2 regions of the Devosia sp. Root105 genome follow, and region 1 is predicted to be linked to the other one. Evidence: predicted binding sites of a transcription regulator. Region 1 holds the regulator's gene; the other holds the start of a gene.
The links. The regulator PhoB, encoded in region 1, activates phosphate uptake and scavenging genes when phosphate is short. The targets are predictions, from matches to a motif close to TGTCATNNANCTGTCAT.

Region 1 (6,484 bases):
TTGCTGCACAACTCCTCGATGCGGCGGGTCTTCTCGATCATCTCGGGGCTCGCCTGCGCATAGTCATAAATCGCGTTGGGAACCGGACCCGTGGCGAGGATACCGCTGTTGAGCGGGGCGCCGTCGACAATCGCCACGCCTTCGCGCTTCACCCGCGGCAGCAGGGTGTCGATCACCTGCTGGTCGAGCAGGGTGTAGCGATTGGCGAGCAGGAAGATATCGAAGCGGGCATGGTTCATCAGCTCATCGATGATCTGCCACTCGTTGACCCCCGCCCCGATGGCCTGCACCGCCCCCGAGGCCCGCAGCTCTTCGAGCGCACGGATACCGCCGCCTTCGAGTGCCTGCTTCATGGTCTCGGCATGGCGCTCGCGCTGGCTGAAGGCGCCGATATCGTGGAGGAACAGGATGTCGATGCTCTCGAGCCCCAGCCGCTGCAGCGAGTTGTCGTAGCTCCGCATCACCCCGTCATAGGTGAAATCGAACTTCGGCCGGAACGGCAGGGCGCGTGGATCGCCGTGACGCTCCATCGAAAAGGCGCGGTCGGGGACCAGCAACCGGCCGACCTTGGTCGAAAGCACATAGCTATCCCGCGGCTTATCGCGCAGGAAATCGCCAATCCGACGCTCCGACAGGCCGGCGCCGTAGAACGGGGCGGTGTCGAAATAGCGGATACCGGCATCCCAGGCGGCCTCAAGCACTTCGCGGGCCCCGGCATCGGTCGGTGCCCGCCGGAGGTCGCCGAGCGGCGCGCCGCCGAAGCCGATGCGGCTGATCTCGAGGCCGGTCGCGCCGACCGGACGGGAGGGGATCAGCGGGCCGCCCATAGCAGCCCCCGGTGCAGGATGGTCTTGATCTCGGGCTTGTCTAGCTCGGCCGGCTTGTGGCCGAGCGCCGTGTAAAAGACGCGACCGCGGCCATAAGCGGACTTGTAGACTACCGGCATCTCGGCGCCCTTCTTCCAGAAGGCGTGCTCGCCCGAGAAAGTGGTGGTGGCGAGCACCTCAACGGTGGGGTCGACATGCATGTAGTACTGCTCCGAGGTGTGCTCGAAGCTCTTGATGCCCGCCATGATCGGGTCGTCCGTCACCTTGGGGTCGACCTGGTAGCTGATGATATCGCCCGGGTGGGTGGCGAAGGTGCAGCCGCCGAGAAAGCGGATCCGTGCATTGCCCTGGAAGCTGGTGGCGAGGCCGTGGTGGAAAGCAGCAAGGCCGGTCCCGGCTTCGACGGCGGCGCAGAAGCGGATGGAGTTCTCGCGGTCGAGCTCGCCGCCGGTGATCTGCGGCACGATCAGGTCGTAGGAGCCGACACTTTCGCCACCGAGCGCCGTGTAGTCGCCGGTGACATCGACCTCAAAACCCTCGCCCTCGAGGATTTCGCGCACGATATGCGCGCCTTTTTCGGGCTCGTGCAGCTCGAGCCCGCCCCATACGACCAATGCTGTCTTCATAGTCCGCTTCCCTCGCCGCTGACCGGCGGGAGACCTGAACAAAAGCAGCGGGTTAAGGCAAGCGGGAATTGGTATGGTAGGCGCCCGCTGCCCCGTCGAACGGTGCATTGTGCGGGGCGCGCTTCCTGTCGAGTATCCCCCTCAACAACAAGCGGGGGGCAAACATGCCGACAAGCGACTTTTCCTATCTGAGCGCCACCGAACTGGCGCGGCGGATTCGCCAGCGCGAAGTGTCGCCGGTCGAGCTCATGGAGGCGACCATCAGCCGGATCGAGGCGCGCAACCCGAGCCTCAATGCGCTGATCTATCTCGGCTTCGACGATGCGCGGCGCGAGGCGAAAACAGCCGAGGCGGCGGTGATGAGCGGTGCGACGTTGCCGCCGCTGCACGGGGTACCCGCAGCGATCAAGGACCTGTTCGATTTCAAGCCCGGCTGGCCGACGACCTTCGGCGGGGTGCGGGCGCTCAAGGACAATATCGCGCAGTTCCACTGCCCGTTCGCCGAGCGGATCGAAAAGGGCGGCGCAATCCTCGTGGGCAAGACCAATGCCCCGGTGATGGGGTTGCGCGGGGTGACCGACAACTACCTGTTCGGGGCGACCAATAACCCGTTCGATACCACACGCAACCCGGGCGGTTCATCGGGCGGCAGCGCGGCGATCGTCGCCGACGGCTTGGTGTCGATCGCCGAGGGCACCGATGCCGGCGGCTCGATCCGCATCCCGGCAGCCTGGTGCGGAGTCTATGGTTACAAGCCGGCTTTCGGGCGCGTGCCGGTGGTGATGCGACCCAACGCCTTTGCCGGCGACCTGCCCTATGTGTTCGAGGGGCCGATCACCCGCACGGTGGAAGATGCGGCGCTGGCGATGAGTGTGCTCGGCGGGTACGATCCGCGCGACCCGCTGAGCCTTAGCGAGACGGTCGACTATCTCGGTGCGCTGAAGCAATCGATCAAGGGTTTCCGGATCGGCTACAGCCCCAACCTCGATGTGTTCCCGGTCGATCCGCGGGTGGCGGAAACGGTACAGCGGGCCGTCGCGGCGTTCAGCGAAGCCGGCGCGCACGTCGAAGAGATCAAGCTCGGCATCCGCTATTCGCAGCGCGAACTGAGCGAGCTCTGGCTGCGGCTGATGATGCCATTGAACATGGGGACACTGGAGGCGGTAAAGGCGGGCGGGCTCGACCTTCTGGCGGACCACCGCGGCGACTTCCCGCCGGAGTACCTGCACTGGATCGAAAGCTACGGGCAGACGATGACGGCAGCCGACCTCCGACGCGACCAGGCCATGCGGTCGGAGATTTACGACGCGTTCCAGGCCGCGTTCGCCACCTATGACCTGGTGATCACCCCGACGGTTGCCGCGCTGCCGGTGAAGAACGAGGTTGGTGGCAATACGCACGGGCCGCGCGAGGTGAACGGCGAGGCGGTCGACCAGGGGATCGGCTGGTGCCTCACCTACCCGCTCAACTTCACCGGGCATCCGGCTGCGTCGATCCCGGCCGGACTGGTGGATGGGCTGCCGGTCGGCATGCAGATCATCGGCCGGCGTTATGCCGATGCCGATGTGCTGGCGGCCAGCGCGACGTTCGAGCGGCTGCGGCCGTGGGCGGACAGTTATCGGATCTGCGCGGAGCGGGTGATTTAGGGGGCTCCACATCAGAGCGTGGGGCACCCCCACCCTTGATGTGGCGCTCAGCTGACCGCCGCAAACCGCTCGTCAAACGCATAGCCGGCGCCGCGGACGGTGCGGATCGGGTCGGCGTCGCGGTGGCGGTTGATCGCCTTGCGCAGGCGCCCGACATGCACGTCGACGGTGCGCTCGTCGACATAGACGTCGTTGCCCCAGACCCCGTCGAGCAGTTGCTCGCGGGAGTAGACGCGGCCGGGGTGGCGCATCAGGTATTCGAGCAGGCGGTATTCGGTGGGACCGAGATGCACCTCGCGGCCGCCGCGCCGGACGCGGTGGCTGGTGCGATCGAGCTCGAGGTCGCCGGCCTTCAGCACCGCGGTGACGAGCTGCGGGCTCGAACGGCGGAGCAGCGCGTTGATGCGGGCCAGCAGCTCGGGGATCGAGAACGGCTTCACCACATAATCGTCGGCGCCGGTGGCAAGGCCACGGACGCGTTCTTCTTCCTCGCCGCGGGCGGTGATCATGATGATCGGGGTGCGCGCGGTTTCCTCGCGTGAGCGCCAGCGGCGGCAGAGTTCGATGCCGGAAAGGCCCGGCAACATCCAGTCGAGCAGGATGAGGTCCGGAACGCCGTCACGGATGCGCTCCACCGCCTCGTCGCCCGAGGCGGCAGTGGCGACCCGGAAGCCTTCGGCTTCGAGGTTGTAGCGCAGCAGGACGGCCAGATCGGCTTCGTCTTCGACGATCAGGATGGTGGCTGACATCGGATCACCCCTAGAGCGCTTTCAGGAAAGCTACGGACCTGAAAGCTCTGTAAATCAAAGGCTTAGACCTTCGCCGTCGCAATGAGACGGCGAAGGGACTTAGCGCGGCTGGCGCTGCTGTTCCTCGGCGCCGAGGTGGCGACCGGTTTCGAGGTAGTAGGCAGCTTCGGCGATGTTGGTCGCATGGTCGCCGACGCGCTCGAGGCTCTTGGTGCAGAACAGCAGGTGCGTGCACTGCGTGATGTTGCGCGGATCTTCCATCATATAGGTGAGGAGTTCGCGGAACAGCGAGTTGTACATCGCGTCGACTTCGTCATCGCGGCTGCAGACCTCGACGGCCGCAGCAGAGTCGCGGTTGAGGTAGGCATCGATGGCACTCTTCAGCTGCCGCGCCACCAGTTCCTTCATGTGCTTGACGCCATTGTAGAATTTTGGCGCGAGACCGAGGGACTCGATCTGCATGGCGCGCTTGGCCAACTGCTTGGCCATATCACCGGTGCGCTCGAGGTCATTGGCGACCTGGATCGAGGTCACCACCATGCGCAGGTCCGCCGCCATCGGCTGGCGGCGCGCAATGATCGACACCGCCGCGTCATTGATGCGCTGCTGCATCTCGTCGATCTTCTTGTCGAACAGGCGCACGTCCTGGGCCTGCTTGTGATCGAGCTTGAGCAAGGCGACGGCCGACTCGGTGATGGCCTGTTCGACCATGCCACCCATCTCGGAAATTGCCTTGTTGAGGTTGGTGAGTTCGTCCTCGTAAGAGGAAACGATGTGCTCGTTGAGCGATGCCATTCTCGAGTTCCTCTCGGGTCAGCCGATACGGCCGGTAATATAGTCCTGCGTCTGCTTGTTCTTGGGATTGGTGAAGATGTCCTCGGTCTTGCCTTCCTCGATGAGCTTACCGAGGTGGAAGAACGCGGTCTTCTGGCTGACGCGGGCGGCCTGCTGCATGGAGTGGGTGACGATGACGATGGTGAAGTTCTCACGCAGCTCGTCGATCAGTTCCTCGATGACGGCGGTGGCGATCGGATCGAGCGCCGAGCAGGGCTCGTCCATCAGCAGCACTTCGGGCTTGGTGGCGATGGCGCGAGCGATGCAGAGGCGCTGCTGCTGACCACCGGAAAGGCCGGTGCCCGGCTCCTGCAGGCGGTCCTTCACTTCGTTCCACAGGCCGGCGCGGCGCAGCGAGGAATGCACGATCTCATCGAGGTCGGCCTTGTTGCGGGCGATGCCGTGGATCTTGGGGCCGTAGGCGACGTTCTCGTAGATCGACTTGGGGAACGGATTGGGCTTCTGGAACACCATGCCGACGCGGGCACGCAGTTCCACCACGTCGATCGACGGGTCGTAGATATCGTCCTCGTCGAGGTTGATCTTGCCGGTGACGCGGCAGCCGTCGATGGTGTCGTTCATGCGGTTGAGCGAACGGAGAAATGTCGACTTGCCGCAGCCCGAAGGGCCGATCAGCGAGGTGACGTTGAACTGTTCGATCTTCAGGTTGACGTCGAACAGCGCCTGTTTGGCTCCATAGAACACCCCGACATTCTCGCCGGTCATCTTCGGCAGGGCGTTAGGACGCGAGACGGGAGCGGCAAGGGTCGCAGCAGATTCGAGGGACATGTCGGTCATCCAGGTCAGGGGTTACCAGCGGCGCTCGAAGCGGCGGCGGAGGAGAATGGCGGCGAGGTTCATCAGGGCGAGGAACAGCAGCAGCACGATGATGGCGCCCGAGGTGCGCTCGACAAAGGCGCGCTCGGCCTCGTTGGCCCACATGTAGATCTGCACGGGCAAAGCGGTCGCCGGATCGAGCGGCGTCGTCGGGCGGTCGGCGACGAAGGCCACCATGCCGATGAGCAGCAGCGGCGCGGTTTCACCCAGGGCACGGGCGAGGCCGATAATGGTGCCGGTAAGGATGCCCGGGGTGGCGAGCGGCAGCACGTGATCGAACACCATCTGCATCTTCGAGGCACCGATGCCCAGCGCAGCCGAACGGATCGAGGGCGGCACCGAGCGCAGCGCGGCGCGGGTGGCGATGATGATGGTGGGCAGGGTCATCAGCGTGAGGACCAGGCCGCCGACGATCGGCGCCGAACGCGGCATACCGAAGAAGTTGATGAACACCGCCAGCCCGAGCAGGCCGAAGACGATCGAGGGCACCGCCGCGAGGTTGTTGATGTTCACCTCGATGAAGTCGGTGAAGCGGTTCTTCTTGGCGAACTCCTCGAGATAGATCGAGGCGGCAACGCCGATGGGGAGCGCGCAGAGCAGCACGATTGCCATCATGTAGAGCGAGCCGACGAGCGCCACGCCGAGCCCGGCGGTCTCGGGGCGGCTGGAGGCGCCGAAAGTGAGCAGGCCCCAGTTGAACGGCGTCGAGATGGCGCCTTCCTGTTTCAACTGATCGAGCCAGGCGACCTGCTGGTCGGAGACCTTGCGCTTATCCTGGGGCACCGTGAGATCGATCTGGCCCTTGTTGGCGCTGTCGATATCGGCGGCGGCGAGCAGGGTAACGTTGCGGGTGGTGCCGATCACCGAGGGGTCGGCGACGACGATCTCGCGCAGCGTCGAACGCGAACCATCGGAGACGAACTTGGCGATGTCGCGCATTGCCGCCTTGTCGTCGGTCGAGACGC
Region 2 (5,555 bases), on a different contig from region 1:
CGAACGCGACGACGCCTTTGTCGTGCCGATAGCTGTAGGCCGCGTGCCCGGTGCTCACGGCTTCTGTACGAAGCTTTCGAGCACTTTCTTGCGGCCGGCCTTCTCGAACTCGATGGTCAGCTTGTTGCCTTCGATCTGCTCGATCCGGCCATAGCCGAACTTCAGATGGAAGACGCGCTCGCCGACATCGTATTTCGAGCCGCGGCCGTCATCGACCGAGCGGGCGACGAGGTCGCCATCGATGGTCACCGGGCCGGCCGATTTGCGGGACGAGGCCTGAGCCCGGGCGCGCTGCCAGCCGGGGGTCTCGTAAAGCGAATCGAACGGGTCGCGGGTGTCGAAGCGCCCGCCCGCCGTCCGGCCGCCGTAGCCGTAGCCGCCATAGGCCGAGCCGGTGTCCTTCACCTCGACCGCCGCCGCCGGCAGTTCGTCGAGGAAGCGCGACGGGATCGCCGATTGCCAGAGGCCATGCGTCAGCCGGTTCTGCGCCACGGAGACGCGCAGGCGCTTACGGGCCCGGGTCAGGCCGACATAGGCGAGCCGGCGCTCCTCCTCGAGCCCGGCGCGGCCGCTCTCGTCGAGGGTGCGCTGGCTGGGGAACAGGCCTTCCTCCCAGCCGGGGAGGAACACGGTTTCGAACTCCAGACCCTTGGCGGAGTGGAGCGTCATGATCGACACGGCGTCGTCGGCTTCGCCGGTATCGCGGTCCATCACCAGCGAGACGTGCTCGAGGAAGCCGCCGAGCGAGTCGAACTCCTCCATCGAGTTGACCAGTTCCTTCAGGTTTTCCAGCCGGCCCTCGGCCTCGGCGGATTTGTCGTTCTGCCACATCTCGGTGTAGCCCGACTCGTCGAGCACCTGGCGGGCGAGATCGGCATGCGAGGTGTGGCGGCGGACGATGCCGGGCGCCAGCTCTTCGGTCTCGACGGCGTCTTCCGGGGGCACGGCTTGCGCCCGCTGCGCCCAATCGTCGAACTGATCCATCAGCTGGCGCAGTGTGGTGCGCTGCTTGGGCTTCAGCTCCTCAGTCTCTACGAGCGTGCGCACCGCGGTGGTCAGCGAAGTGCGCTGGCGGCGCGCCGCGTCGTAGAGAATCTGCAGGGTGGAATCGCCCAGCCCGCGCTTCGGCGTATTGACGATGCGCTCGAAGGCGAGGTCGTCGTTGGGATTAGACACCAGCCGCAGATAGGCCAGCGCGTCGCGGATTTCCTTGCGCTCATAAAAGCGCGGGCCGCCAATGACGCGGTAGTTGAGGCCGAGCGTGATGAAGCGCTCTTCGAAGGCGCGCATCTGGTGCGAAGCCCGCACCAGGATGGCCATCGAGTTCAACGCGTCGCCCTGGCGCTGGAACTGCTCGATTTCTTCCCCGACCTGCCGGGCCTCCTCGTCGGAGTCCCATACCGAGGTGACCATCACCAGCTCGCCCGGCTCGCCGACATCGGTCTGCAGGGTCTTGCCCAGCCGGCTCTCATTGTTGGCGATGAGGTGCGAGGCGGCCTTCAGGATGTTGGAGGTCGAGCGGTAGTTGCGCTCGAGCCGGATTACCTTGGCGCCCGGAAAATCCTTCTCGAAGCGCAGGATGTTGTCGACCTCGGCGCCGCGCCAGCCATAGATCGACTGGTCGTCGTCACCGACGACGCAAAGGTTGGCCTCCGACGCCGGCTTGCCCTGCGCCAAGAGGCGCAGCCATAGGTACTGGGCGACGTTCGAATCCTGGTACTCGTCGACGAGGATGTATTTGAAGCGCCGGTGATACTCGGCCAGCACGTCGGGGTTTTCGCGGAACAGCTTGATGCAGAGCAGCAGCAGGTCACCGAAATCGGTGGCGTTCAGCGTCTTCAGTCGATCCTGGTACTGCTGGTAGAGTTCGGGGATCCGGCCATTGGCGAAGGCCGAGCGGTCGGCCATCGATACGTCGCCGGGCAACTGGCCGCGGTTCTTCCAGTTGTCCATCATCCCGGCGAACTGGCGGGCCGGCCAGCGCTTTTCGTCGATGTTGGCGGCTTCCAGCAGCTGCTTGATCAGCCGGATCTGGTCGTCGGTATCGAGAATGGTGAAATCCGAGCGCAACCCGACCAGTTCAGCGTGCCGGCGCAGCAGCCGCGCACCGATCGAGTGGAAAGTGCCGAGCCACGGCATGCCTTCGACACCCGCGCCGACCAAGGCGCCGATGCGCTCCTTCATCTCGCGGGCGGCCTTGTTGGTGAAGGTGACCGACAGGATCTCGGACGGCCAGGCCTTCTTGGAATTGAGGATGTGGGCGATGCGGGTGGTCAGCACCCGGGTCTTGCCGGTGCCGGCGCCGGCGAGCACCAGCAGCGGGCCCTCGGTGGTCAGCACGGCGTCGCGCTGCTCCTCGTTGAGGCCCTTCAGGTAGTCGGGCGCCGCCGCTCCCCGGCCAAACTGGCTGGTGATCGAGCCCGCCTGCGGGCGGTCGAGGCGCTGCGGTTCTGCTGCCATCAGGGAAACGACGAATCCTGTTTCGTTCTCATCGCTAGATATAGGCAGTACAGGGCCCGATGTATATGCGGCGGGGCCTGTCACAGATCTGTCACCCCATTGTCATGTCGCCGTTGCGCGGCGTGCCTAAGCCGAAGCCCTCGATTTTCAGGGGCGCCAGCAATGCAGTTCAAATCCATTCTCCTCGGCCTCACCGCCGGCCTTCTCGCCACCTCGGCCTATGCCGCGCCGGTATTCAACCGGATCGCCAGCTTCCCGGTCGAACTGAACAACCCCGAAGCCAAGGCGACCTCGTCCGAAATCATCACTGCCTCGGAAGACGGCCTGACGCTGGTCTATTCCGACAGCCCGGCCGGCGGCATCGGCTTCATCGACATCACCGACGCCAAGGCCCCGAAGGCCGCCGGCTTCCTGTCGCTCGAGGGCGAGCCGACCTCGGTCACCATCATCGGCAACAAGGTCTATGCCGCGGTCAACACGTCGGAGAGCAAGGTCAACCCGTCGGGCAAGCTGGTGGTCGTCGACCTCGCCAGCAAGGCGATCGAGGCGAGCGTCGATCTCGGCGGCCAGCCGGACTCGATCACCCACAACGCCGCCGGCACGCTGATCGCCATCGCGATCGAGAACGAGCGCGATGAAGAGATCAACGACGGCGCCATCCCGCAGCTGCCGTCTGGCTACCTCGTGCTCCTCTCGCTCACCGGTGGGGCGCTCGATCCGGAAAGCCTCGCCAAGGTCGAGCTGGCCGGCCTTGCCGGCATCGCGCCGGAAGATGCCGAGGCCGAGTTCGTCTCGATCAACGGTCTCGATGAAGTCGCGGTGACGCTGCAGGAAAACAACGAGATCGTCATCATCGACGGCAAGACCGGGGCGGTGAAGTCGCACTTCTCGGCCGGCGCCGTCAGCCTCGAAGGCATCGATACCAAGAAGGACGGCGCGCTCAAGTTCACCGGCAAGCTGGAAGACGTGGCCCGTGAGCCCGACGCGGTGAAGTGGCTCGACGACAACCGCCTGGTCGTTGCCAACGAAGGCGATTGGAACGGCGGCTCGCGCAGCTTCACCATCTTCAACAAGGATGGCAGCGTCGCCTATGAGAGCGGCCCGTCGATGGAACTCGAAGCGGTCCGCATCGGCCACTATCCCGACGCACGCAACAAGAAGGGCGTCGAGCCCGAGGGCCTCGAGGCCGCGACGTTCGGCGAGGACAAGCTGTTCTTCGTCGCCCAGGAACGTTCCTCGCTCGTGGCCGTCTACAAGGATACGGGCGCCGAGCCCGAGTATCTGCAGTCGCTGCCGTCCGGCATTTCCCCTGAGGGCCTCGTTGCCATCCCCTCGCGTAACCTCCTGGCTACGGCCAACGAGGTCGACCTGCGTGAAGATGGGCTCGCCGGTTCGCACGTCATGCTCTACGAGCGCACCGAAGGCGAAGTCGCCTATCCGCAGCTGATCTCCGACCTGGACGCGGACGGCCAGCCGATCGGCTGGGCCGCCATCTCGGGCGCCGTGGGCGATGCCGAAAAGCCGGGGATCCTCTACGCCGTCAGCGACAGCGTGCTTTCGGCGCAGCCGGCGATCTACGAAATCGACGCCACTGCCAAGCCGGCCAGGATCGTCAAGAAGACCGTCATCACCCGTGGTGGCGACGCGGCACAGAAGCTGGATCTCGAGGGCATCACGCTCGATGGCGAAGGCGGCTTCTGGGTGGCCTCGGAAGGCCGCAGCGACCGCCTGACGCCGCATGCGCTCTATCGCGTCGATGCCGATGGCAAGATCACCGAGGAGGTGGCGTTCCCCGAGGCGCTGCTGCCCAATGAGATCCGCTATGGCGCCGAGGGCGTCACCAAGGTTGGAGACACCCTGTGGGTGGCGATCCAGCGCGAGTGGAAGGATGATCCGGCGGGGCAGGTGAAGCTCCTCGGCTACAACACCAAGGAGAAGACCTGGTCGGCGGTCCGCTATCCGCTCGAAGCCGCGGCTGAAGGCGCCTGGAACGGCCTCTCCGAAATCACCGCACACGGCGACTACGTCTACATCGTCGAGCGCGACAACCAGATCGCGCTCAAGGCGGCGCTGAAGAAGCTCTACCGCGTGCCGGTCTCGGCTCTCGTCGGCGCTGAAATCGGTGGCGAGCTGCCAGTGGTCACCAAGGAGGAAGTCCGCGACTTCATTCCCGACCTCGCGTCCAACAACGGCTATGTCGTCGACAAGGTCGAGAGCTTCGCCATCGGCGCCGACGGCGCCGGCTATGTCATCACCGACAATGACGGGGTCGCCGACTCCTCGGGCGAGACCTTCTTCTGGTCGGTTGGCACCATCCAGTAACCAGACAGCCTCCTGCTTGCGGGGCTCAGGGGCCGGTCCGAAAGGGCCGGCCCCGCTTGGTTTTGGGGGGGAACGTACTCCACACAGCTAACGCCAGTGCGCGGGGCACCTCCACCCTTGATCCCTCCCCACAAGGGGAGGGAGACGCAAGAGCTGAGACGGTGCAGCTATCGCCTCCCTCCCCCTTGTGGGGAGGGAATGAGGGTGGGGGTGGCCGTAGCTACGATGCTCGCCTTGCCACCATCCTGAACGCCCGCTGAATCGTTCGTGACGTTTTTGCAACAGCAAGGTTGAATCCCGATTTCGCCGCTTAGCGGTCAACGTTTTGCTGAGGATCGCCGCCACAATGTGACCCTAAAAGAAGCAGAGGACAAATCTCGGACGGGCAGCGACGAATGCGGAAGCCATTTGCTTTCGTACCGAACCATTCGTGTGCTCCCCGCCCTTGTGCCTTGTCAGGCCGAACCGCATAAACGGCGCCTTCTGAGGGGCGCCGGAGAACACCGGCCGGACAAGCGGGACCAGGAAATGGCATCGAACTACGTCGATAAATCGCGTCTTCCCAGCAGGCATGTGACAGAGGGTCCGGAGCGCGCTCCGCACCGCTCCTATCTTTACGCCATGGGCTTGACCACCGAGCAGATTCACCAGCCGCTGGTCGGCGTGGCGACGGCCTGGAACGAGGCGGCGCCGTGCAATATTTCGCTTGGTCGCCAGGCGCAGGCCGTGAAGAAGGGCGTCGCCGCCAACCACGGCACGCCGCGTGAATTCAC

Region 2: the regulator PhoB is predicted to act here: its motif matches at 2,550-2,566, upstream of ASC68_RS13555 (esterase-like activity of phytase family protein).

The regions. Positions count from the first base shown of each region.
Region 1 covers NZ_LMCR01000021.1:222,888-229,371, forward strand. Annotated here, with positions in the region: gene ASC68_RS27850 (aldo/keto reductase) at 1-827, opposite strand, end outside; gene ASC68_RS27855 (ThuA domain-containing protein) at 812-1,453, opposite strand; gene ASC68_RS27860 (amidase) at 1,618-3,099, shown strand; gene phoB (phosphate regulon transcriptional regulator PhoB) at 3,147-3,848, opposite strand; gene phoU (phosphate signaling complex protein PhoU) at 3,948-4,643, opposite strand; gene pstB (phosphate ABC transporter ATP-binding protein PstB) at 4,662-5,471, opposite strand; gene pstA (phosphate ABC transporter permease PstA) at 5,493-6,484, opposite strand, start outside.
Region 2 covers NZ_LMCR01000015.1:42,164-47,718, reverse strand. Annotated here, with positions in the region: gene ASC68_RS13565 (DCC1-like thiol-disulfide oxidoreductase family protein) at 1-58, opposite strand, end outside; gene ASC68_RS13560 (UvrD-helicase domain-containing protein) at 55-2,460, opposite strand; gene ASC68_RS13555 (esterase-like activity of phytase family protein) at 2,623-4,782, shown strand; gene ilvD (dihydroxy-acid dehydratase) at 5,311-5,555, shown strand, end outside.